DNA from 2 places in the Thauera butanivorans genome. Region 2 is predicted to be linked to the other one. Evidence: riboswitches for the same ligand, from Rfam matches in the RefSeq annotation. Region 2 holds a riboswitch; the other holds the start of a gene.
The links. Region 2 has a riboswitch for thiamine pyrophosphate ahead of ACNQFN_RS13565 (hypothetical protein). Riboswitches for the same ligand answer to the same signal wherever they lie in the genome.
Positions count from the first base shown of each region.

Region 1: linked by a shared signal. The riboswitch ahead of thiD (bifunctional hydroxymethylpyrimidine kinase/phosphomethylpyrimidine kinase) and the one ahead of ACNQFN_RS13565 (hypothetical protein) in region 2 are both predicted to bind thiamine pyrophosphate.

Region 1 is NZ_CP183038.1:3,698,426-3,709,446, forward strand. It holds gene ACNQFN_RS17905 (NAD-dependent epimerase) at 1-670, opposite strand, end outside; gene waaA (lipid IV(A) 3-deoxy-D-manno-octulosonic acid transferase) at 803-2,062, shown strand; gene ACNQFN_RS17915 (TolC family outer membrane protein) at 2,073-3,374, opposite strand; gene ACNQFN_RS17920 (rhodanese-like domain-containing protein) at 3,401-3,724, opposite strand; gene ACNQFN_RS17925 (protein-L-isoaspartate O-methyltransferase family protein) at 3,735-4,388, opposite strand; gene ACNQFN_RS17930 (surface-adhesin E family protein) at 4,552-6,126, opposite strand; TPP riboswitch at 6,223-6,318, shown strand; gene thiD (bifunctional hydroxymethylpyrimidine kinase/phosphomethylpyrimidine kinase) at 6,311-7,198, shown strand; gene thiC (phosphomethylpyrimidine synthase ThiC) at 7,356-9,272, shown strand; gene ACNQFN_RS17945 (sigma-54-dependent Fis family transcriptional regulator) at 9,390-11,021, opposite strand, start outside.
Region 2 is NZ_CP183038.1:2,795,845-2,806,865, forward strand. It holds gene glpK (glycerol kinase GlpK) at 1-374, opposite strand, end outside; gene ACNQFN_RS13540 (SDR family oxidoreductase) at 395-1,180, opposite strand; gene ACNQFN_RS13545 (ABC transporter substrate-binding protein) at 1,182-2,195, opposite strand; gene ACNQFN_RS13550 (ABC transporter permease) at 2,214-3,026, opposite strand; gene ACNQFN_RS13555 (ABC transporter ATP-binding protein) at 3,023-3,769, opposite strand; gene ACNQFN_RS13560 (acyl-CoA reductase) at 3,780-5,231, opposite strand; gene ACNQFN_RS13565 (hypothetical protein) at 5,228-6,310, opposite strand; TPP riboswitch at 6,379-6,470, opposite strand; gene ACNQFN_RS13570 (VOC family protein) at 6,801-7,217, shown strand; gene ACNQFN_RS13575 (SRPBCC family protein) at 7,237-7,683, shown strand; gene ACNQFN_RS13580 (antibiotic biosynthesis monooxygenase family protein) at 7,922-8,245, shown strand; gene ACNQFN_RS13585 (MarR family winged helix-turn-helix transcriptional regulator) at 8,684-9,205, shown strand; gene ACNQFN_RS13590 (HEAT repeat domain-containing protein) at 9,202-9,978, shown strand; gene ACNQFN_RS13595 (DUF6616 family protein) at 9,993-10,160, shown strand; partial or broken gene ACNQFN_RS13600 (hypothetical protein) at 10,103-10,291, opposite strand; gene ACNQFN_RS13605 (hypothetical protein) at 10,214-10,840, shown strand; gene ACNQFN_RS13610 (helix-turn-helix transcriptional regulator) at 10,865-11,021, shown strand, end outside.

The sequences.
Region 1 (11,021 bases), 900 kb from region 2:
TGTCATCGACGAAGGTGAAGTCGCGCTTCATCCTGCCGTGGTTGAAGACGTCGATCGGCCGCCCTTCGAGAATCGCCTTGGTGAACAGGAACAGCGCCATGTCCGGCCGGCCCCACGGGCCATACACGGTGAAGAAGCGCAGGCCGGTGGTCGGCAGGCCGTACAGGTGGCTGTAGGTGTGGGCCATCAGCTCGTTGGCCTTCTTGGTCGCGGCGTAGATGCTGACCGGATGGTCGACGCTGTCGGCCTCGGAGAACGGCATCCTGGTGTTGCCGCCATAGACGCTGGAGCTGGACGCGTAGACCAGGTGCCGCACCCTGGCGTGGCGGCAGCCTTCGAGGATGTTCATGAAGCCGACGACGTTGCTGTCGATGTAGGCATGGGGGTTCTGCAGCGAGTAGCGCACGCCGGCCTGGGCGGCGAGATGGATCACGCGGTCGAACCTTTCCTCGGCGAACAGCCGCTCCATGCCGGCGCGGTCGGCCACGTCCATCTTGACGAAGCGGAAACCCGCGTGCGGCGTCAGGCGGGCGAGACGTGCCTCCTTCAGCGTCGGGTCGTAGTAATCATTGAGATTGTCGAGGCCGACGACTTCGTCGCCACGCTCGAGCAGACGCAGGGAGGCGTGCATACCGATGAAGCCGGCGGCACCAGTGACAAGAACTCTCATGAGGCTCTCAGAAAAAAGCAGGAAATCCGAAGGGCTTCGATTATCGCATGCCGCCGTGCCATGCCGCGCCGTTGAAACACCGATGCCGTCATCCTTGCTTATACTTGCGTGACCGATTCATCACCCGATTCGATGCTGACCCGCCTCCCCTACACGCTGCTGTGGATTCTTGCCCTGCCTCTCGTGCTGTTGCGCCTCGTCTGGCGCGGACGGCGCCAGCCGGGCTATCTCAGGCACCTCCGCGAGCGCTTCGGCCGCTACGCGGTGCGGGCGCCGACCCAGGTCATCTGGGTGCACGCAGTGTCGGTCGGCGAGACCCGTGCCGCCGAACCGCTGGTCAAGGCATTGCTGCGGCGCTGGCCCGAGCACAGCATCCTGCTCACCCACATGACGCCGACCGGGCGCGAAACCTCGCAGAGCCTGTTCAACGGCAATGCGCGCGTGCTGCGCTGCTACCTGCCTTATGACCTCGGCTGCTTCGCGCACGCCTTCCTGCGCCACTTCCGCCCCCAGTTCGGCGTGATCATGGAAACCGAGCTGTGGCCCAACCTGCTCGCCGCCTGCCGGCAGCGCAGGATCCCGGTGATGCTCGCCAACGCCCGGCTTTCGGAACGCTCGGCGAAGCGCTACGCCCGCCTGCCGGCACTGAGCGCGCTGACGATGGGCGCACTGAGCGCGATCGGCGCCCAGACCGCAGCCGATGCGGCGCGCCTGTCCGCGCTCGGCGCCCGCCGCGTGCTGGTCACCGGCAACATCAAGTTCGACATCACCCCGCCCGAGGATATCAGCGCTCGCACCAAGCTTTTCCGCACGCGCATCGGCAACCGGCCCGTGCTGCTCGCCGCCAGCACCCGCGACGGCGAGGAAGAACTGCTGCTCGGCGCCTTCGCCCGCCTCGCCCCGCCCGACGTGCTGCTCGTGCTCGTGCCACGCCACCCGCAGCGTTTCGACGACGCGGCACGGCTGGTGGCCCGCCACGGCCTGAAGCTGCAGCGACGCTCGGACGACGCGCCGGTCGCCGGCGACACCCGCGTCTGGCTGGGCGACTCGATGGGCGAAATGTTCGTCTATTACGCGGCAGCCGACGTGGCGCTGATCGGCGGCAGTTGGCTGCCCTTCGGCGGCCAGAACCTGATCGAGGCCTGCGCCGTGGGCACGCCGGTCGTCGTCGGCCCGCACACTTTCAATTTCGCCGCTGCCGCCGAACAGGCGATCCGCGCGGGCGCGGCGCAGCGCGCCACGGATGCGGATGACGGCATCCGCATGGGGCTTGCACTGCTGGACGACGAAGCCTCGCGCCATGCCATGGCCGTTGCCGGCAAGGCTTTCGCCGCAGCCGACCGCAGCGCGACCGCGCGCACGCTGGAAATGCTCGAAGGATTGAAAGCCTGAATGGCGGCGCTCAAGGCGCCAGCAGGGCGTTGATGGCGCGGACGTCGTCCTCGCCAAGCGTGCCGGCCGCCGCCTTCAGCCGCAGTTGCGCCAGCAGCGTGTCGTAGCGCGCCCGCGACAAGCGCTGCAGCGTATCGGCAAGCTGGGTCTGGGCGTTCAGCACGTCGATGTTGATGCGCACACCGACTTCGTAGCCGAGCTTGTTGGCTTCGAGCGCCGATGCCGACGAAATCCTGGCGGCCTCCAGCGCCCTCACCTCGGCCATGCCGCTGGTGACGCCGAGCCAGGACTGGCGGGCCGCCAGGGCTGCGCTGCGGCGGGCATCCTCCAGGTCGGCATCGGCCTTCATGCGCAGCGCAGCGGCCTCGCGCGTCACCGAAGACACGCGCCCGCCCGCATACAGCGGCATGTTGAGCTGCACGCCGATGGTCGTGCTTTCATTGCGATCGGTCGCCAGTTGCGGCCGATGGATCACGCCATGCGAGGCGATCAGATCCACCGTGGGCAGATGCCCGGCCCGGGCATGCTCGACTTCGCGCGCGGCAATCTCGCGCACCAGTTGCTGCGCCTGCACGCCCAAGTTGCCCGCCTCGGCGGCATTCACCCAATCGGCGATGCTGTCCGGCTGCGGCCGCTGCAGCGCGACGCCTTCGCGCAGACCGGCAAGCGTGTCGGGCTGCCTGCCGATGATCTGCGCCAACACCTGGCGCGCCACTTCGAGCTGGTTCTGCGCAGCGATTTCCTGCGCCGAGGCGAGATCGAAGCGCGACTGCGCCTCATGCACATCGGTGATCGTCACCGTACCGACTTCGAAGCTGGTCCTGGCCAGTTCCAGCTGCTCACCCGCCGCGGTGCGCAGCTGGCTCACCGCTTCCACCGCATCCTGGGCGTTGAGCACGTCGAAATAGGCTTCGGCGACGCGCAGCACCAGTTCCTGCCGCTGCGCATCGAACTGGGCGCCGGCAAGCGCGGTCTGCAGTTCGCCCTGCTTGAACTGCACCCAGTTCTGCCAGCGGAACAATGGCTGGGTGAGCTGGACGCCGTAGCCACGACTGTCGTAGTCGCCGGACGTCCTGCCGGCGCGGGCCTCGATCTCGCTGTCGTTCCAGCTTGCATCGGCATTGAGGCCGATCTGCGGCAACAGGCCGGCGCGCCCCTGTGCCACCCTTTCCTGCCCTGCCTCGAACTGCGCGCGAGCAGCGGAGAATTTCGCGTCGTTCGCCAGCGCCTCCTGATACATCTGCATCAGATCGGCCGCCAGGGCGCCACCTGAAAACAGCGCGGACAGACAGATTGCCAAGATGCGATTCACTCGAGCCTCCGGAGACAGGCTGCCGCTCAGTATCGCGGCATGCCCGGATCGACCTGTGCCGCCCAGCCGGCAACGCCGCCTGCCAGGTTGATGACCCTGGTGAAGCCCTGGTGTTCGAGGAACATGCACACCTGAGCGCTGCGCCCGCCGTGGTGGCAGATCACGATCGTCTCGCGCTCACGATCCAGTTCGGCAAGACGCGCGGGCACGCTGCCCATCGGCATCGGCACTGAACCGGCGACGCGGCACAGTTCGAACTCCCAGGGCTCGCGCACGTCGAGCAGTAGCGGCGCTTCCCGGGATGCATCATTCAGGCGCTCCGCCAGGTCGCGCGGGCCGATCTGTCGCATCGGCGGCAGCTCAGAAGCTGAAGCTGTCGCGGCGCGATGCGTTCTGCAGCATCGGCACGACGGTTTCGAAGATGTCTTCGGTGCGGAAGCGCCCTTCACCTTCGCAGGTGATCAGGCGGGCCTTCATCACCGGGGCCTCGCCGACGAAGGCGAACAGGCGGCCACCGACCTTGAGCTGCTCCAGCAGCGCCTGCGGCACATACTGCACGCCGCCCGAAACGACGATCACGTCGTAGGGCGCACGCTCGGGCCAGCCGTCGATGCCGTCGCCCTGGGCGACGATGACGTTCTCGACGCCATTGCGCGCCAGGTTGGCGGAAGCGAGCCTGACCAGTTCGGGCTCGATTTCCATCGTCCGCACCCATTCGCAGCGCGCGGCCAGCAGGGCGGCGAAGAAGCCGGAGCCGGAGCCGATCTCGAGCGCGGAGTCGGACTTCGCCGGTTGCAGCGCCTGCAGCACCTTGCCTTCGATGACCGGCTTCAGCATCACCTGGCCACAGCCGATCGGGATCTCGACGTCGGCGAATGCCAACGCACGTGCCTCCGCCGGCACGAATTCCTCGCGCTTGACCGTCATCAGGAGATCGAGCACGTCCTGATCCAGCACCTCCCAGGGGCGGATCTGCTGCTCGACCATGTTGAAGCGTGCTTTTTCGAAGTTCATCAAGTGCTCCCGGCGAAAATAGGCGGACTCTTGGCGGACGCTGATTCGATACGCCGTCCATTGTGGCAAAACCGCGTCATTCTAACGCAGTTGATGCCCCACGACGGGAATGGATCGCGGACGAAGCACGGCAAGCGAAACCGCACATGCCAGGCACGCGAACTCAACGCGACTCGAGCACCAGGCGGCCGTTGGTCGGCTGGATCGGCCGCGTATTGCGCGCATAAAGGCGGCTGAAGATGGCGAGTTGATCGGCACTCATCTCCACCGGCGTCTTCATCACCACCCACACCACGTCCTCGGTGCAGGGCGGCGTCGGCAACGAGCCCAGGTAAAGGAAATGGGCTGGATCGGACGGCACGAAGGTGGCCAGATCGATGGCCGCATCGGGCACGTACTCGCGGCCGCGATCGAGCGGCAGGTTGTTCCACAGCGTCTGCAGCAGCGCGTTGGGCTCCGTGCCGACCGTCAGTTGCACGGCCAGCATCGCGATGTCGCCGCCGGCGCTGCGATGTTCGAGGTACATCGCCATGTCGTAGGCCATGCCGCCGATGCGCTCCTGCGACGGGCGGTGAAGCGTGAAGCGCTCGAGTTCGTAGCGGACGCCCCGCACCTCCATGCCCATGCCGCCGCCGACATCGACCTGCAGCGTGTTGCCCGTATCGCTGATGCGGAAGCCGCTGGCGTGGTAATGGAACTTGACCGGAGCCAGATCGACTGCCAGGCCTTCGCGCAGATCGATCGGCGACTGGCGCCGCCCCTCGCTGCAGATGCGCCAGTCGGGCCGCAGCCGCCCCCAGGCTTCGGGGCCGGTGTCGCCGTCGTAGCTCCAGCCCGGCCCCACCGCTTTGCTGCGCCGGGCCTGCAGCAGCGCCTCCAGCGGATCATCCTCTGCCACCTCGCCCGTCGGCTTCGCCGCGAGCGCCTGCCCCGTTCCCGCTGACGGCCGGGCCGGCGGCGTGGAACCCGGCCTAGCTGCCTCGCTCACGGACGCTTTGCGCGCAACGCCCGGCTTCGCTTTCTGCACGGCAGTTGCAGGCACGGGACGTCCGGCCTGGCGCTGCGGCGCGGACTCCGGGGCGCGGGGCGCCTCCCGCTCCACGGCTTGCGGATCAGGCTTGGCCGGTTTGATGCTGGGCAAGCCTGGAACGATCGACGCCTGCGGTGGCTGCGCATCCATCGCACGGAGCGGCTGCGCCGAAACGTCGCGCGCCTCGATCGGGCCGGGACGGGCAGCCTCTCCGGCAGGCTGCGGCCGCTCGGCAGACTTGGCGGCGACTGTCTGCGGCCCGGCCTTCTCGGCCAGCTTCTGGATCTCGCCCGCCACCTTCCGGATGTCGGCGGAGGATGGCGGGCCGCACACTTCGCGCCACATCCGTTCATCCACCGAACCCGGCGTCACCTGCAGGGGCTTCGCATCCGCAACCGGCTCCTCGCGCACGATGTTGTCGTCGACGTCCAGATAGACACGCTTGACGGTGGCGAAAGTCCGGTTCTGGCAGTCATAGCGGTTCAGCGCCTTGATCGTGGCGTAACCGGAAGACACCGCCTCCGCCCTGCCCAGGACCACTCTGCCCCACGACACCTTGGTGCCGCGGTCGGACGAGAAGATGCTGGCGCGATCGATTTCGACACGCCGGCTGCGATCGCTCAGCACCAGTTGCCAGTCGGCGGCAAGTGCGTCCTGCAAGGGCACGGCGGCCAGCAAAGCCACCAGAAGGAGACGGAACGGTTTCATCGAAACAGCCGGATTCGGATCGGTACGATCCTAAACGACTTCGCCGCCGAAATCTTGAGACCCTTGCCACACGCAAGCACATGCAGTATCGTCTGCCGCTCTCGTTGGGGGTGCCCGTGGCGCATGGGCTGAGATACACCCTTGGAACCTGATCCGGCTCGCACCGGCGTAGGGAAACGGAATCATGAACTCACCTGCATCATCCGCGGCTGCGGCCAGCAGCCCATCCCACATTCCGAACGTCGTCTCGATCGCCGGCATCGACCCATCCGGCGGTGCAGGCGTCTTCGCCGACATCAAGACCTTCTCCGCGCTCGGCGCCTACGGCTGCGGCGTGGTCGCGGCACTGACCGCGCAGAATACGCAGGCCGTGACCGGTGTGCATGTACCGCCGACCGATTTCCTGCGCCTGCAGATCGACACCCTGTTCGCCGACGTCCGCTTGCATGCCACCAAGATCGGCATGCTCGGCAGCGCCGAAGTCACCGCCGCTGTCGCCGACCGCCTCGCCCACTGGCAGGCCGCCAGGGTCGTGCTCGATCCGGTCATGGTGGCCAAGAGCGGCGACAGCCTGCTGGCGAAAAGCGCGATCGCGATGATGCGCGAGGCGCTGTTCCCGCAGGCTTTCATGATCACCCCCAACCTGCCCGAGGCCGGCGTGCTGCTCGAGCAGCGCGCCCCGGAATCGGTCAAGGAAATGTACCGCGCCGCCGAGCGCCTGCGCGAACTGCTGCCGCTGTCGTCCGAACGCTGGGTGCTGCTGAAGGGCGGCCACCTGCCGGGCGACGAGTTGACCGACCTGCTGTTCGACGGCGACCGCATGGTCGAACTGCCCGCCCGACGCATCGACACCCGCAACACCCACGGTACCGGCTGCACGCTGAGCTCGGCCATCGCCGCGCTGCTGCCCCAGACGGCGGGCGGCTTCCGCCCGGTCGAAACCGCGGTACGCCATGCCCGCCAATGGCTGGTGAATGCGATCGCGCATGCAGACCAGTTGGCGGCAGGCAGCGGCCATGGACCGGTCCATCACTTCCACGCGCTGTGGCGCGCACGGAACGGCTCGGACTGAGCGCCTCCGGCGCCCCACACCGAGAAGGTCCGCAGCGCGCCCGCTGCCCTCCCCGCCGCATCGCCATATCGCCGCATTCCACGCTGACGGTGCAGCCTGTTTTCCCTGTTCCATCCTGCAGTACACGATTCAAACACCCAACACGGAGACACCCATCATGAACGCCCCGGAAAAATTCCTCGCCTCATCCGCCCACGTCGACGAAGCCGCCATTGCACCGCTGCCCAACTCGCGCAAGATCTACGTCGAAGGTTCGCGCCCGGACATCCGCGTGCCGATGCGCGAGATCACCCAGAGCGACACCCCGGCTTCCTTCGGCGCCGAGCCCAACCCACCGATCTTCGTCTATGACTGTTCCGGCCCCTATACCGACCCGGCCGCGAAGATCGACATCCGCTCCGGCCTGCCCGCGCTGCGCCAGGACTGGATCGAGGAGCGCGGCGACACCGAAGTGCTGCCCGACCTGTCCTCCGAATTCGGCCGCCAGCGCGCCGCCGACGAGGCGCTCGACGAACTGCGCTTTCCTGGCCTGCACCGCAAGCCGCGGCGTGCCAAGGCCGGCGCCAACGTCACCCAGATGCACTACGCCCGCCGCGGCATCATCACCCCCGAGATGGAATACATCGCCATCCGCGAGAACCTGAACCGCGCCCGCTACATCGAGTTGCTGCGCGCCACCGGCCCCAAGGGCCAGCGCATGGCCGAGATGCTGCTGCGCCAGCACCCGGGCCAGAGCTTCGGCGCCAGCCTGGTCGCCGAGATCACGCCCGAGTTCGTCCGCGACGAAGTCGCCCGCGGCCGCGCCATCATCCCCAACAACATCAACCACCCCGAAACCGAACCGATGATCATCGGCCGCAACTTCCTGGTGAAGATCAACGCCAACATCGGCAATTCGGCGCTGGGCTCCTCGATCAGCGAGGAAGTCGACAAGATGACCTGGGCGATCCGCTGGGGCGGCGACACCGTGATGGACCTGTCGACCGGCAAGAACATCCACGAAACGCGCGAATGGATCATCCGCAACAGTCCGGTGCCGATCGGCACCGTGCCGATCTACCAGGCGCTGGAGAAGGTCAACGGCAAGGCCGAGGAACTCACCTGGGAAATCTTCCGCGACACCCTGATCGAACAGGCCGAGCAGGGCGTGGACTACTTCACCATCCACGCCGGCGTGCGGCTGCGCTACGTGCCGCTGACCGCCAACCGCATGACCGGCATCGTCAGCCGCGGCGGCTCGATCATGGCCAAGTGGTGCCTGGCCCACCACAAGGAAAGCTTCCTGTACGAACGCTTCGAGGAAATCTGCGAGATCATGAAGGCCTACGATGTGGCCTTCAGCCTCGGCGACGGCCTGCGCCCTGGCTCGATCTACGACGCCAACGACGAAGCGCAGCTGGGCGAACTCAAGACTCTGGGCGAACTGACCCAGATCGCCTGGAAGCACGACGTGCAGGTGATGATCGAAGGCCCGGGCCACGTGCCGCTGCACCTGATCCGCGAGAACATGGACCTGCAGCTCGAACAGTGCCACGAAGCGCCCTTCTACACCCTGGGGCCACTGACCACCGACATCGCGCCGGGCTACGACCACATCACCAGCGGCATCGGCGCGGCCACCATCGGCTGGTACGGCACCGCGATGCTGTGCTACGTCACGCCCAAGGAGCACCTGGGCCTGCCCAACAAGCAGGACGTCAAGGAAGGCATCATCACCTACAAGCTCGCCGCCCACGCCGCCGACCTGGCCAAGGGCCATCCGGGCGCACAGATCCGCGACAACGCCTTGAGCAAGGCACGCTTCGAGTTCCGCTGGGAAGACCAGTTCAACCTCGGCCTCGACCCCGACAAGGCGCGTGAATTCCACGACGAGACCCTGCCCAAGGATTCGGCCAAGGTCGCCCACTTCTGCTCGATGTGCGGACCGCACTTCTGCTCGATGAAGATCACCCAGGACGTGCGCGACTTCGCCGCCGCCCAGGGCATCGCCGAAGCCGACGCACTGAAGAAAGGCATGGAGGTGAAGGCAGTGGAGTTCGTGAAATCCGGTGCCGAGGTTTACCGGAACGTCTGAACGCGGCGGCCGAACCCGCAAGGTCCAGCCGTCAACGGCAAAGGGGGCTGCGCCCCCTTTGCCGCGCCGCACCTTCTGGAGCAAATGCCGCCCCACCCTCCCTGCTGGCCCCGTCTGCTAACGGCCGCGCTCGCGCTTGACCTCATTTTCCAGGCCGTACTGCCGCAGCTTCTGGTACAGCGTGCTCTTCGCGATGTCCAGTTCGCGCGCCGCTTTCGTCAGATTGCCGCGCGTAGCGGAGATGGCGCTGCGGATCAGCTCCGCCTCGCCCGTGGCGATGCTGCGCACGGCAGGTGCCGGCAACGATGTCCTGTGCTCATCGGCCGGCTCGGCGCCGGCAGCCCTCAGTTCCGGCGGCAGGGCCTCGATACCGAGCACCTCGCTCTCGCTCATCAGCAGCATGCTCTCGATGACATTGCGCAGTTCGCGCACATTGCCCGGCCAGGCATAGACCTCCAGCGCGGCGAGTAGCGGCTCGCTGAGCCAGCGCGGCCCCAGCCCATGGCGCTCCCGGAACAACTCGACGAAGTGGGCAGCAAGCAGGCGCACGTCGCCGCCGCGCTCGCGCAGTGCCGGGATGCGGATCGAGGTCACCGCCACACGGTAGTAGAAATCCATGCGGAAGCGGCCGCCCGCCACTTCCTGGCGCAGATCGCGATGGGTCGCCGCGACCAGGCGGAATGTGACCTTGCGCGGCACGTTCTCGCCCAGGCGGTAGATCTCACCCTGTTCCAGCACGCGCAGCAGATGCGGCTGCAGGTCGAGCGGCATCTCGCCGATCTCGTCGAGGAACAGGGTGCCGCCGTTGGCCGCCTCGATCTTGCCCACCAGCCCACCCTTGCGCGCGCCGGTGAACGCGCCGTCGACATAGCCGAACAGTTCGCTTGCCAGCAGCTCGCGCGACAGGCCGCCGCAGTTCAAGGCCACATAGGGGCCGTCGCTGAAAGGGCTGGCCTTGTGCAGGCCCTGCGCGAACTCCTCCTTGCCTGCTCCGGTCTCGCCCAGCAGCAGCACCGGAACCCGCGAGCGCGCGAGCTGGCTGGCCTTGCGCAGGGCCTCGCGAAGCCCGGCATCGGCCGTGACGACGCCGCCGAAGCCGGCAGGCGTTTCCGTCGCGCGCGGGCTGCGCACGGTGGCCTCCCCGGCCAACTCACGCATCGGCCCGGCCGCCCGCGCCCGGCCGAGGCGCGGCAAGGGCACGATCATCAGGGTGCCCAGGCGTTCGCCACGGCGGCTCACCGGCTGCAACCATGCAGACTGCAGCCATGCCGGCAGCGCCTGGCCGCCGCCTTCCAGCGCAAGCGCCGGAATCCGCCGCGGCGCGGCAAGATCGAGATCGGCGCCCAAGGCGGCAATCGCCGCCTGCGCGTTTTCGTTAGCCTTGATCGGATAACCACGGTGGTCGAACAGCACGACGCCGTCGGTGCCGCCAGCCCAGTGCGGCAGCGCGGCCTCCAGCAGGTGGTAGCGCCGCTCCATTTCGAGCAGGGTCAGCCGGCTCTCGATGCGGCTCGCCGTGGTGACGACCAGCGCCAAGCTCTGGCGGCTGTAGGTCTCGGACAATCCCGACACGTCCACCACGCCCAGGATCTCGCCGTCCTGCGGGTGGCGGATCACGGTGGCCGAACAGGTCCAGCGCTTGATGCCCGCACAGTAGTGCTCCGCAGAGTGGATCTGCACCGGCTGGCCCACGGCGAGCGCAGTGCCGATGGCGTTGGTGCCGCAGATACGCTCGCTCCACGACACGCC
Region 2 (11,021 bases):
TTCTGCTGGATGAGCTCGGCGCAGCCCTGTTCGCGCAAGGCGGTGCAGATCGGCTCGGAGCGCCTGTCCTGCCAGACGATGGCGTGGTGCACCGGCCGGCCGGTCCTGCGGTTCCACAGCACCGTGGTCTCGCGCTGGTTGGTGATGCCCAGGGCGCGCACGTCCCTGGCGCCGATACCGGCCAGCCGCAGCGCCTGCTGCGCGGTGGCGAGCTGGGTACGCCAGATTTCCATCGGGTCGTGTTCCACCCAGCCGGGGCGCGGATAGATCTGCGGCAGCTCCTGCTGCGCCTGGGCGACGATATGGCCGCGTTCGTCGAAGACGATGCCGCGCGAGCTGGAGGTTCCCTGGTCGAGAGCAAGCAGGTAGGTCATGGCCTTTGGCTCCTGAAGAGTCACCGCATCACCAGGCCGCCATCCACGAACAGCACCTGTCCCGTCATGAAGCTGCTGAGTTCCGAGGCCAGGAACAGCACCGGCCCGGCGACATCCTCGGGCCGCGCCAGGCGCTTCAGCGGCGTGGCTGCCATCAGCGACTCGCGAAACGACTCCCGGGTATTCTGCGTGCCCTGAGTAGGATAGACCAGGCCCGGCGCCACGCAGTTGACGCGGATGCCCACGGGCCCCAGCTCGCCGGCCAGATTGCGGCTGAAGGCCACCAGCGAGGCCTTGGCCGTGGTGTAGTCATGGTAAGGCACGACCGGGTGCTCGACGAGGTTGGTGACGATATTGACGATGCTGCCCCGCGCGCGCCGGCGCATCAGCGGCAGCACCGCGCGGCAGACCTTGAAGGCTGCGCCCACGGCGCCGTCGAACTGGGCCTGGTAATCGCGCCAGTCCAGGTCGTCGAAGCGGCTGCGGCGCTCAGGGTCGAAGGCATAGGGCTTGAAGGCGTTGTTGACCACGACATCGATCCCCCCGGCCTCGCGTGCGATGTCTTCGGCCATGGCCTGTACGGCGGACTCCGAGCCGACGTCGGCCTTGACCGCCCAGGCGTCGCCGCCGGCGGCCTGGCAGGCCGCCACGGTCCGGGCTGCCGCCTCCTCGTTGGCCAGGTAGTTGACGGCCACCGTCGCCCCCTCGCGCGCGAACGCGGTGGCGATGGCCGCGCCTATGCCGCGGCCCGCTCCCGTGACCAGCACCACCTTGCCGCGCAGGCTCAGTCCAGATGGCTGGTCCATCTCAGGCCTCCGGCAGCAGGCTGGTATCGACCACTTCCGCCACCTCGATCCGGCGCTGCACCAGGCCGAGCGCACGATAGGCGTCGGCCCCCTTTTGCAGCGCCTCCAGGTCGAAGCTGCCCAGGCCCTTGCCCTCCACTGTCGGCAGCGAGGCCGCGTTGCGCAGGCGGATCACGTCGAGGTTGATGTCGCGCTGCGTGCCGTCGATGGCGTACTTGCCGGCCAGCGTCGCGGCCTCCTCGGGGTTGGCGATCATCCAGGCGGCGCTGTCGCGGTAGCCTTTCAGGAAGGCCTTGAGCAGATCCGGCTGCTGGCGCAGCGTGCCCTCGCGCACCACGAACATGTCGCTGGAGATGTTCAGATGGTCGCGCACGTGCATCACGTCGACCTCGGCCAGCCCCCTGCGCAGGCCCACGGCCAGGCCCGTGTCGGTGGCGGCCGTGGCATCGACCTGGCCCTGCATCAGCGGCGCGAAGTTCAGCAGGCCGGTGACGACGATGCTCACGTCCGACTCCTCGAGGCCAGCCTGGTGCAGCATCACCAGCAGGTTCAGGCGTGTGCCGCTGGACAGGCTGTAGACGCCGATCTTCTTGCCCTTGAGGTCGGCCGGCTTGCGGATGCCTGCCGACTTGAGCGAGACCACGTTGAACACGTTCTGCGGATAGATATCGTAGATGGCGACCAGCTTCTCGCCCTTGTCCAGCGCCATGAACAACGACCCGGGGTCGGTGAAGGCCACGTCGGCCTGGCCGCTGAGCAGGTTGCGGATGGCGTCGCCGCCGCCCGCGCCGGGCAGGTAGGCCAGTTCCACGCCCCGGGCCTTGAAAAAGCCGTGCTCGGGCTCGGCGAGGATGTTGGTGATCTCGCTGATGGGCTTGCTCCAGCCCGCCAGGCGGATCCTGCCCTGGACCGGAGCCGCCGAGCCGACGCCGGCAAGCATCAGGCCGGCGAGGCCTGCAGTGGCGCCGAGCAGGCGGCGGCGGGAGATGAACGGAAGCTGGACCGGTGTATGCATGGCAGTTGCCCGTGGCAGTCAGGAGTTGCCGCGCGAACGCGGAGGGGACGAAGCGGACAGGGACGAAGCGGGAAAGGCGTGGGCACGCAGCAGCCTGCGCTCCAACAGAAGGCAGCCCTGGTACAGCAGCAGGCCGATGACGGCGATGAGCACCAGCGCCGCGAACATCAGGGTGGTGTCCATCATGCCCTGGGCGGCGATGACCACGGCGCCCAGGCCTTGGCTCGAACCCATGAACTCGGCCACGACGACGCCGACCAGCGCCAGCACCACGGCCACGCGCAGCCCCGCAAGGATGGCGGGCAGGCCCATGGGCAGCTTCAGCCGCAGCAGTGTCTGCAAGCGCGTGGCGCCCAGCATGCGAAACAGCTGCAGCCGCTGGGCATCGGTCTGGCGCAGGCCGGTCAGCGTGTTCTCCATCAGCGGAAAGAAGCAGATCAGCGCCGTGATCAGCACCGTGGGCAGCATGCCGAAGCCGAACCACAGCACGAACAGCGGCGCCAGCGCCAGCTTGGGCACGACCTGGCTGACCACCACATAGGGCTTGAGCACGCGCTCCAGCAATTCGGATTCGGCCAGCGCCATGCCCGCGAGCAGCCCCACGATGCTGCCGGCCGCCAGCCCGAGGAACAGGGCCTGCAGCGTCGCCCGGACGTGCGGCCAGAAATAGCCCGAAGCCAGGCCCGACCACAAGGCCTGGACCACCGCCGACGGCGCGGGCAGCACCAGCGCCGACAGCCCCCATTGCCGCACCACCAGCTCCCACAGGCCCAGCAGGACCAGGAACAGTGCGGCCGCCATCAGCCGTGCCTGCATCGGCGTCGGGTTCATGTGCCGGCCCCGTCCATGGCAGCGCGCACGCGGGCGCAGTAGTCGTTGAAAGCCGGGCCGTGGCGCATGGCCTGCGTGCGCGGCGCGGGCAGCGTGATCGTCCAGTTTTCCACGATGCGCCCGCCATGCATCAGCGCGATGCGGTCGCCCAGGTAGACGGCCTCGTTGATGTCGTGGGTGACGAACAGCACCGTCGTGCCGCGCTCGCGGCAGGTGCGCAGCAGATCGTCCTGCAGTTCGGCGCGCGTGATCGCGTCCAGCGCCGCAAACGGTTCGTCGAGCAGCAGCAACGGCGGTTCGAGGACCAGCGCCCGCGCAAGCGCCACCCGGCTTTGCTGGCCCCCCGAAAGCTGGCGCGGGTGATGCTGCGCATGACTGGCGAGCCCCAGTTGGTCCAGCAATCGCAGCGCGCGCTGCGCATCCTGCGGCGTGGGCCGGCGTTGCAGCGATACGGGCAGCAGCACGTTGTCCAGCGCACTCAACCAATCCAGCAGCGTGGGCGCCTGGAACATGAAGCCCACCTGCGGCCCGGGTGCGGCCAGTTCGCCGCCGCGCAGCACGATGCGCCCCGACTGCGGCTTCAGCAGGCCCGCAGCCAGCTTGAGCAGCGTGGTCTTGCCGCAGCCGCTGCGGCCCAGCAGGCAGTGGAACTCGCCGGCCTGCATGCGCCAGTCCACACCGTCGACCACCGGGGCGCGACCGGGATAGGTGAACACCACCTTCTCGATGTCCAGAAACGCCACGGTCGCGCCTTCAGTCCGCATACGGGGCGAAGGGCTGCGCCGCCGCCTCGGCCGATTGTTCGATCTCGGTCATGCGCACCAGGTCGATCAGGTTGAAGCGCCCATCGTGATGCCAGCCGGCCTCGGGCATGCTCATGGCGCCGATGGCGCTGATGCGCGTGACGCCGGCCGCGCCCAGCAGACCGGCCAGCCGGTACAGCTCCTCGGGCGAGGCCGCGATGCCGGCGGTCTGCAGGAACGCGCGCTGCTTTGCGACCACCGGCACCACCTCATCGAGGCGATCCACGCCGACCACGGTTATCGTGCGGTACAGCGCAGTCGGCGCCAGCGCTTGCAGGCTGTCGCCGTAGGCCACGCTCCAGGGCGCATCCACAGGCCCGATCAGCACCTGATCGTCGCTGCCCCACTCCACGGCCTGCTGCCATTTGGCGACGGCGGCGCCTTCCGCCAGATCCAGGGGCCGGCGTGCAAAGCGCTGCTGCAGATTCGCCAGCTCGGCCGCGAGGTAGTCGGCGAAGGCGCGTGGCGGCACCGGCGCGCCGCGCTCCACATAGAACACATGGGGCGAGTAGCAGCCCTGCTGGTCGTAGCGCATCACGTCCCAGGCCGCCAGCCGCGCGACGGCGGGCGCCTTGAGCGCATCGAGCGCCGCTGCGCCGACCAGGCCGAAGCCCAGCTTGTGGCCGTGCGGCAGAAAGCGCGCGGTCATCGGCAGGCGCTGGTGCAGCGCGGCCAGCGTGTCGTTGCCGCCATAGGCCAGCACCGTGTCGGCCTGGGCGTAGAGCGCATCGACTTCCTCGCCCCCGGCGCCACGCCACCACACCACGGCCAGGCAATCGGCCAGCGGCGGATGCACCTCGGCCAGCAGCCGCGCGAACCAGCCCGCGAACAGCGGCTCGGCACTCGCCAGCTTGCCGATGCCGGGGGCCTTGACCAGCAGGCCGCAGACCAGGCTCCACAGCGACAGCGCAGGCACGTTGCCGGCCCAGACATGCACGAGCAGATCGGGACCGAAGGCGCGCACCGCGCCGCCCTTGGGCGCGGGCTGGAAACCGTCGAGGACGGCGGGGTTGGCGAAATCCTCGGCCACGAAGCGGCGCAGCTGTGGCGCGCGGAAGGTCTTGAAGTAGCCCGTCAGCCCCAGCCGCAGCATGTCCGCGTCGTAGCCGCTGACCACGGGCAGCCAGGCCTCGGCCTCGCGGCGGAACGGATCGTTGCGGTCCAGCAGACGGGCGATCGCGCGATCGATCACGTCGATGATTTCGGCCACCGGCATCGTCCTCAGATGCCGGTCCGCCGCCCCGCGCACGCGCTGTGCCAGTGCCTGCATCTGCGCGGCCGTCAGCATGGGCACGGAGACTTCGAGCCGCAAACCATCGCGCTCGAAAGGCAGCACGTGCCACTGCACCTCGTCGTCGCGCAGGCCAGGCAGATGGCCCGCCGTGATCCGCTCCACCTTCATGCGGCCGCCGCCTTCACGAATTCCTCGACGGCCAGCGAGCAGCCCTTGGCCACCGCGCCCTCGGCGCGCCCCAGCAGCAGGAAGCCGCCCTCGGCCCATTGCCCCACGTCCTCGGTCAGGATGGTCGTGACCGAGTTGTAGTTGGCCAGATCGCAGTGCACGAGGATGCCACGCTCGCCAGGCGCCACGCTGCGGCCCGTGACGGGCTCGACCAGGCGCGAGCGGATCCAGTGCGGCCCCGACTTGACCGAGGGCAGCACGGCATTGCCGTCGTCGTAGAACTGCGTGCTCAGTTCCGTCATGCCGTACATGTTGATGCAGTGCGTGCGCGGCACGCCGAGCAGCTCTTCCAGCCCGGCGTAGAAATCTTCCAGCGGCAGCTCGCGCGACTGGCCCTTGTAGCCGCCCGTGTCGAGGATGCGGCTGCCGGCAGGCAGCCGGAAACCGCGCCCCTGCTCGCGCAGCGCATCCATCACATGCACCAGGCTGAAACTGGCGCCCAACAGCGCATAGGCTCGTCCCGTCCGCTCGGCCTGCTCCAGCGCGGCGCACAGGCCCGGCAGATCCAGGCCCTCGGGCGTCAGGAAACAACGGCTGTCCGCGGCGCCGAATTCGGATCTGGCCAGCGCCAGGTAATGCGCGAGCGAGGAATTGGGCATGGCCTGCTCGTCGGGAAACAGGATGCCCATGGACAGACGCTGCGCCCCGCTCATGAAACGCCGCGCGAAGTTGCGCGTCATCGACAGGTCATAGACATCCAGCCTGGGATGGAAATGCCGCCCGCGCGCCGCGCGGCCCGTGGTGCCGCTGGTCATGAACACGCGCTCGGTTGGCAAGGCCGGTTCGCTGCGCAGCTCCATGGCCTTGAACGCATCGATTGGCACGGCCGGGATGTCGCTCCAGGTCTTCACCTTGCGCAGCGTGGCGCCGCGCCGCTGGCAGAAGCTGCGGAACAGCGCGTTGTTTTCGTACTGGTAGGCAAACAGCCGCAGCGCGAGTTGGTCGAACTGTTTGTCGGTGCAGCCATCCATCGCGATGAAAGCAAGCAGGTCTGCAAGCAACGAAGCGGCCTTGTCCATGGAATTTCCTTCGAGAGCGGGGACGTGATGCTCCGAAGTGCCCCGAGCCCGCCATATCAATGCACGGTCTGTCAGGGCCAAGCTCTTCTTCCGCCGGCATGATCCGGTTCAAGTTCTCGGGTATGGATCTCAGCACTGGCGTGCACCCCGGAGCGGGAACCATGTTACCGCATGGTGCCGGCGACATGCTGAACAAACGCTGTTTCCGGGACTCGAACAGGCCAATGGATATTGGCAAACATAAACTTACAGCCCCATGGATCTGCAATGTGGACACTGTCCATTTGAAATCCTAGGATGTGAACGCCGTCCACACTACAGCCGTCACCACCCGCGCCCGCCTCGCCTCTCACATCCAGGTTTGCCTGTGGTTTGGCGCCCGAGACCATGAACGAGTTGAAAAAACTCGACGCCGCTACCGCGCAGGCAAGCTCCGGCGAGTGCTCAGCCGGCGCCTCCGTATCCTCCCCCCAACCGACCGGAGCTCCCCATGAAAGCCAATCCCGTTGTCTGGTTCGAGATTTACGTTCAGGACATGGCGCGTGCGCGCAAATTCTACGAAACGGTGTTCCAGTGCACGCTGGAGCCGCTGGCTGCGCCTGAACAGGCCGCATCTAAGCCGGCCGCGCCCGAGTGCGAAACCGGCGGCATGGAAATGCTGAGCTTTCCCATGGACATGGATGCCCCCGGTACTGGCGGCATGCTGGTCCGCATGGACGAGGTCTCGTCCGGCGGCGGGGGCACGCTGGTTTACTTCGGCTGCGAAGACTGCGCCGTCGAACAGTCGCGCGTCGAAGCCGCCGGCGGCCAGGTACACAAGCCCAAGTTCGCCATCGGCCCCTACGGCTTCTGCGCACTGGTGGTGGATACCGAGGGCAACTGCATCGGCCTGCATTCCATGCAATGAGCCAGAAGGAGACACGAACATGAGCACCGGAACCGTCCACCTCCACCGCGTCCTGCGCACCACGCCCGACAAGGTGTACCGCGCCTTCACGCACGGCGCGGCCCTGGCCAAGTGGCTGCCACCCTACGGCTTCGTCTGCCACGTCCATCAATTCGATGGCAAGGTCGGCGGCAGCTTCAAGATGTCGTTCGAGAACTTCTCGACCGGCCACAGCCATTCATTCGGCGGCGAGTACCTGAAGCTGGTCCCCGGCGAATTCGTCGAATACACCGACCGCTTCGACGATCCCGGCCTGCCCGGCGAAATGCGGGTGACCGTGAAGCTGCGCGCGGTATCCTGCGGGACCGAGGTCAGCATCGAGCAGGCCGGCATTCCCGAGCTCATCCCGGCCGAGATGTGCTACCTCGGCTGGCAGGAATCCCTGCTGCAGCTTGCCACGCTCGTCGAGCCCGACATTCCCGACTAGCCACGCATGGGTCCGCATCGGTGGGTGGAATGAAAGTCCAGTGTCTGGATATCCCGTGTCTGAAGCAACATCGCTTCAGCGCGCGCATCTGGAATCCCCACTCCTTCAACCGCCTGGCGGCCTGCTCCATCCTGGACAAAGGGGGCATTGCCGTTTTGGCTCAGACAGGTCTGGCGTCGAACAGCACTACGTATGATTGGCACGTTCATGCTGCATCGGATCAGTAGAGAGGCAGGCGATGATTTTCGTGTTCGAGATTCACATCAAACCCGGCTACACGGCAGAAGCGTATGCAGATGCGTGGGTCCGCGCGAGTGAAATCATCCAGCGTGCGCCGGGCGCCCGCGGTACGCGGCTGCATCGCAAGATCGGCGCTCCAGACGTACTCCTCGCGATCGCAAGCTGGGAATCGAAGGCCATGCGGGACGCAATGGAGGGAAGTCCGTCACACGACGCCAAGCGCATCATCAAGGAACAGGCCGAGTTCGTCGACGTACGCGTCGTCGGCGAGTTCGAGGATGCGGAGTGGGTCGTCTTGCCAGAGGGGCGCGTCAGCGAGTGACGGTACGCGCCAATGACCGGCGCACAGCCGAGGACGCCCAACCTTCGATAATTACAACATATCCAAATTCTCACCCCTTCGGTACAGCCGCGCGGGAAGACGGTCGGGCGCACCCACCACGAAAAATTCTGGGGCATCGTTCCAGAACCATAAAAGAATGGTATGAGCAGTACGAATCGTACAAGTGATATGGCTGAGAATTTGGTTTCTGCACCCATCCTCAGCATCATTCAGATTTCTAGGACAGCAGAATTTCAACCCGGGGACTCTTGGAAAATACGGTGAGTTCATGACCTCTGATGTCCCTTCCTTGCAAATGCGAATGGTGTTCACGCAACTGTTACGGCACGGGGCGAAGCCCGAAAGCCCGGCGGCGCGTGGTGCCGGCACGCCCTGTACGATTTCCGATACGCCATATATAATTAGCCGCCATACTATATGGCAACATCAATCATGGTCTTGGAACAGAAGTACCAGGCGCTGCTGCAGGAAGCGCAGCGGCGGCAACTCCCCGACGTGGCAGGCATCCGCCTATGCTTCCAAACCCTGTCCCTGGCATCGGCGATCGACCGCGATTGCGCGGCGCTGCTGGCCCCACATGGTCTCTCCGAAGGCCGCTTCGTCCTGCTCTTTCTACTCGATGCTGCCAGCGAAGGGCTGGCCCCGAACGCGTTGGCCGAACAGGCAGGCGTCACCCGCGCAACCGTTACGGGCCTGCTCGACGGCCTGGAACGCGAAGCCCTGATCGAACGCCGCGCCGACGCCAGTGATCGCCGCGCCTTGCGCATCCGACTGACCCGCAAAGGCAAACAGACCGCCAAGAAGGTCTTCGACCAGCACGGCCGCTGGATCGCCGGCCTGTTCGGCAATCTGTCCCCCTCGGAACGCGAGCAACTGGCCTGCTTGCTCGACAAGGTTGCGGAGAACATCGGCACGTCCTGGCGGGGAATGCCCCAATGAACGCGACGGCACCACGCAAAGGCGCAACCCGCGCCGCCGATATTCCTGCCGACGTGCTGGATGCCCTGTCGCGCGGCGAACTGCAAAGCGCCACATTGGCCGAGGGACTGGCACTCGACCAGGCCCGGCTTCTGCGTACGGTCTTCCCGCAACTGTCCCAGCAAGTTTTGAGGCGCACGGATACCGCCTGCCAGCTTGGCATTCTCAAGCGCATGGCCGGCGTCGGAGCCGCACTGCTGGAGGAATTGGGCAACGATGGCATCGCACAATGCCAAGGCCATGCTTCGGACACCGTACGTGGCTGGGCCTGCTTCATGATTGGCGCACAACCGGGACTGGCGCTGCCGAGCCGGTTAGCCGCCATCCGCCCCTTGGCCGATGACACGCATTTCGGCGTGCGCGAATGGGCCTGGATGGCCGTTCGGCCCCACTTGGCCGAGGAACTGGATGATGCCATCGCGCATTTGACGAAGTGGACGACAGAACCCTCCGAACGCTTGCGCCGCTTCGCCAGCGAAGCCTTGCGACCGCGCGGCGTGTGGTGCGCCCACATTGCCGCGCTCAAGCGGCAACCGGAACGGGCGTTGCCCATTCTCTCGCCGTTGCGTGGCGACCTATCCATCTATGTGCAGGACTCGGTGGCCAACTGGCTCAACGACGCTGGCAAGGATCGTCCCGGCTGGGTGCGCGAGCTATGCGCGCAATGGCTGCAAGGCCATCCCACCGCAGCCACTCATCGCATCTGCCAGCGCGCCCTGCGCAACCTGAAGTGAAGGAGCACACTGCCATGTCGCACTATCTCGTCGAACTCTATACGCCCAATGCCGCATGGCGCGCATTGCCAGTCGAAAACCGGCAGCAGTTTCTGGATGGCATTCAGGCTGCAATGGGCGAACTGTCCAACCCTTCCTTGCAAAGCTCGGCCAGTACGGCGGCGGTGAGGATACAGGCGTAACGCTGCGAACGGTTCTCATGCGGCGCGTCCGCGAAGATGGACGGGGCGACTCGGTGAATCTGGTCATCGGTCAGCGGGTAATCGCTGCGCAGCGACGGCGAACGGGAAACGAAGCGGGATGCGACTTGCATGGCCTTGCTCCTGACGAAAAGGGTTTGCTGTTCAAACCGCACACCGGATTCCTGGATTCGGAAGCCCAGCCTTTCGGCTGTTCGGTGCGGTTGGCACGAGGAACCCGGGTGGCCCTGTTGCCACCGTCTTTCAAGACGGCTGGACATAGCAACGGCCGCCCTCGTGTGCCGAACCGCACGCAAGTGAAGCGCGCAGGCCCGAAAGCTAAAATTGATGGCGATTCAGGCGAGTGTCTTTTCACGGCATCCGCTATCCAGAAGAAAAATGGCGGGTACGACATGGATACCGATCTCCAGACGATGACGCGAGAACAGCTCATCGAAGAAGCGAAGAAACTGCGCGCTGGCATCCGCACGCACCGGGACACCTCTGGTCATGACCTGTGCTGGTATCACCCGCACCTGTGGGCATTGCTACCTGAAAAAGTCGATCACGTCCCGAGCGTGCCCGACTGGCCGCAGTTCATGCGCGGTTGCGTGAAGTACCGTGAATCGCTTGATGCTCAATGCCCAGGCGCGCCACGCAGCCAGCGGGAATTCGGTGAGTAGGTTGTTGGCGCACCGAATGACCGCATGTCCGCACTCCGTCCCATGATGCACAGCGATCCGACCCAGGCGTTCTGGCGCGACCCGGCCCTGCCCTTCGCCGAAAGTCGCCGGGCGTGCCAGAGCCGTGCCTGTTACAAGCCGCACCACCATCCAAGCTTCTCCATCGGCGCGGTCGATGGCG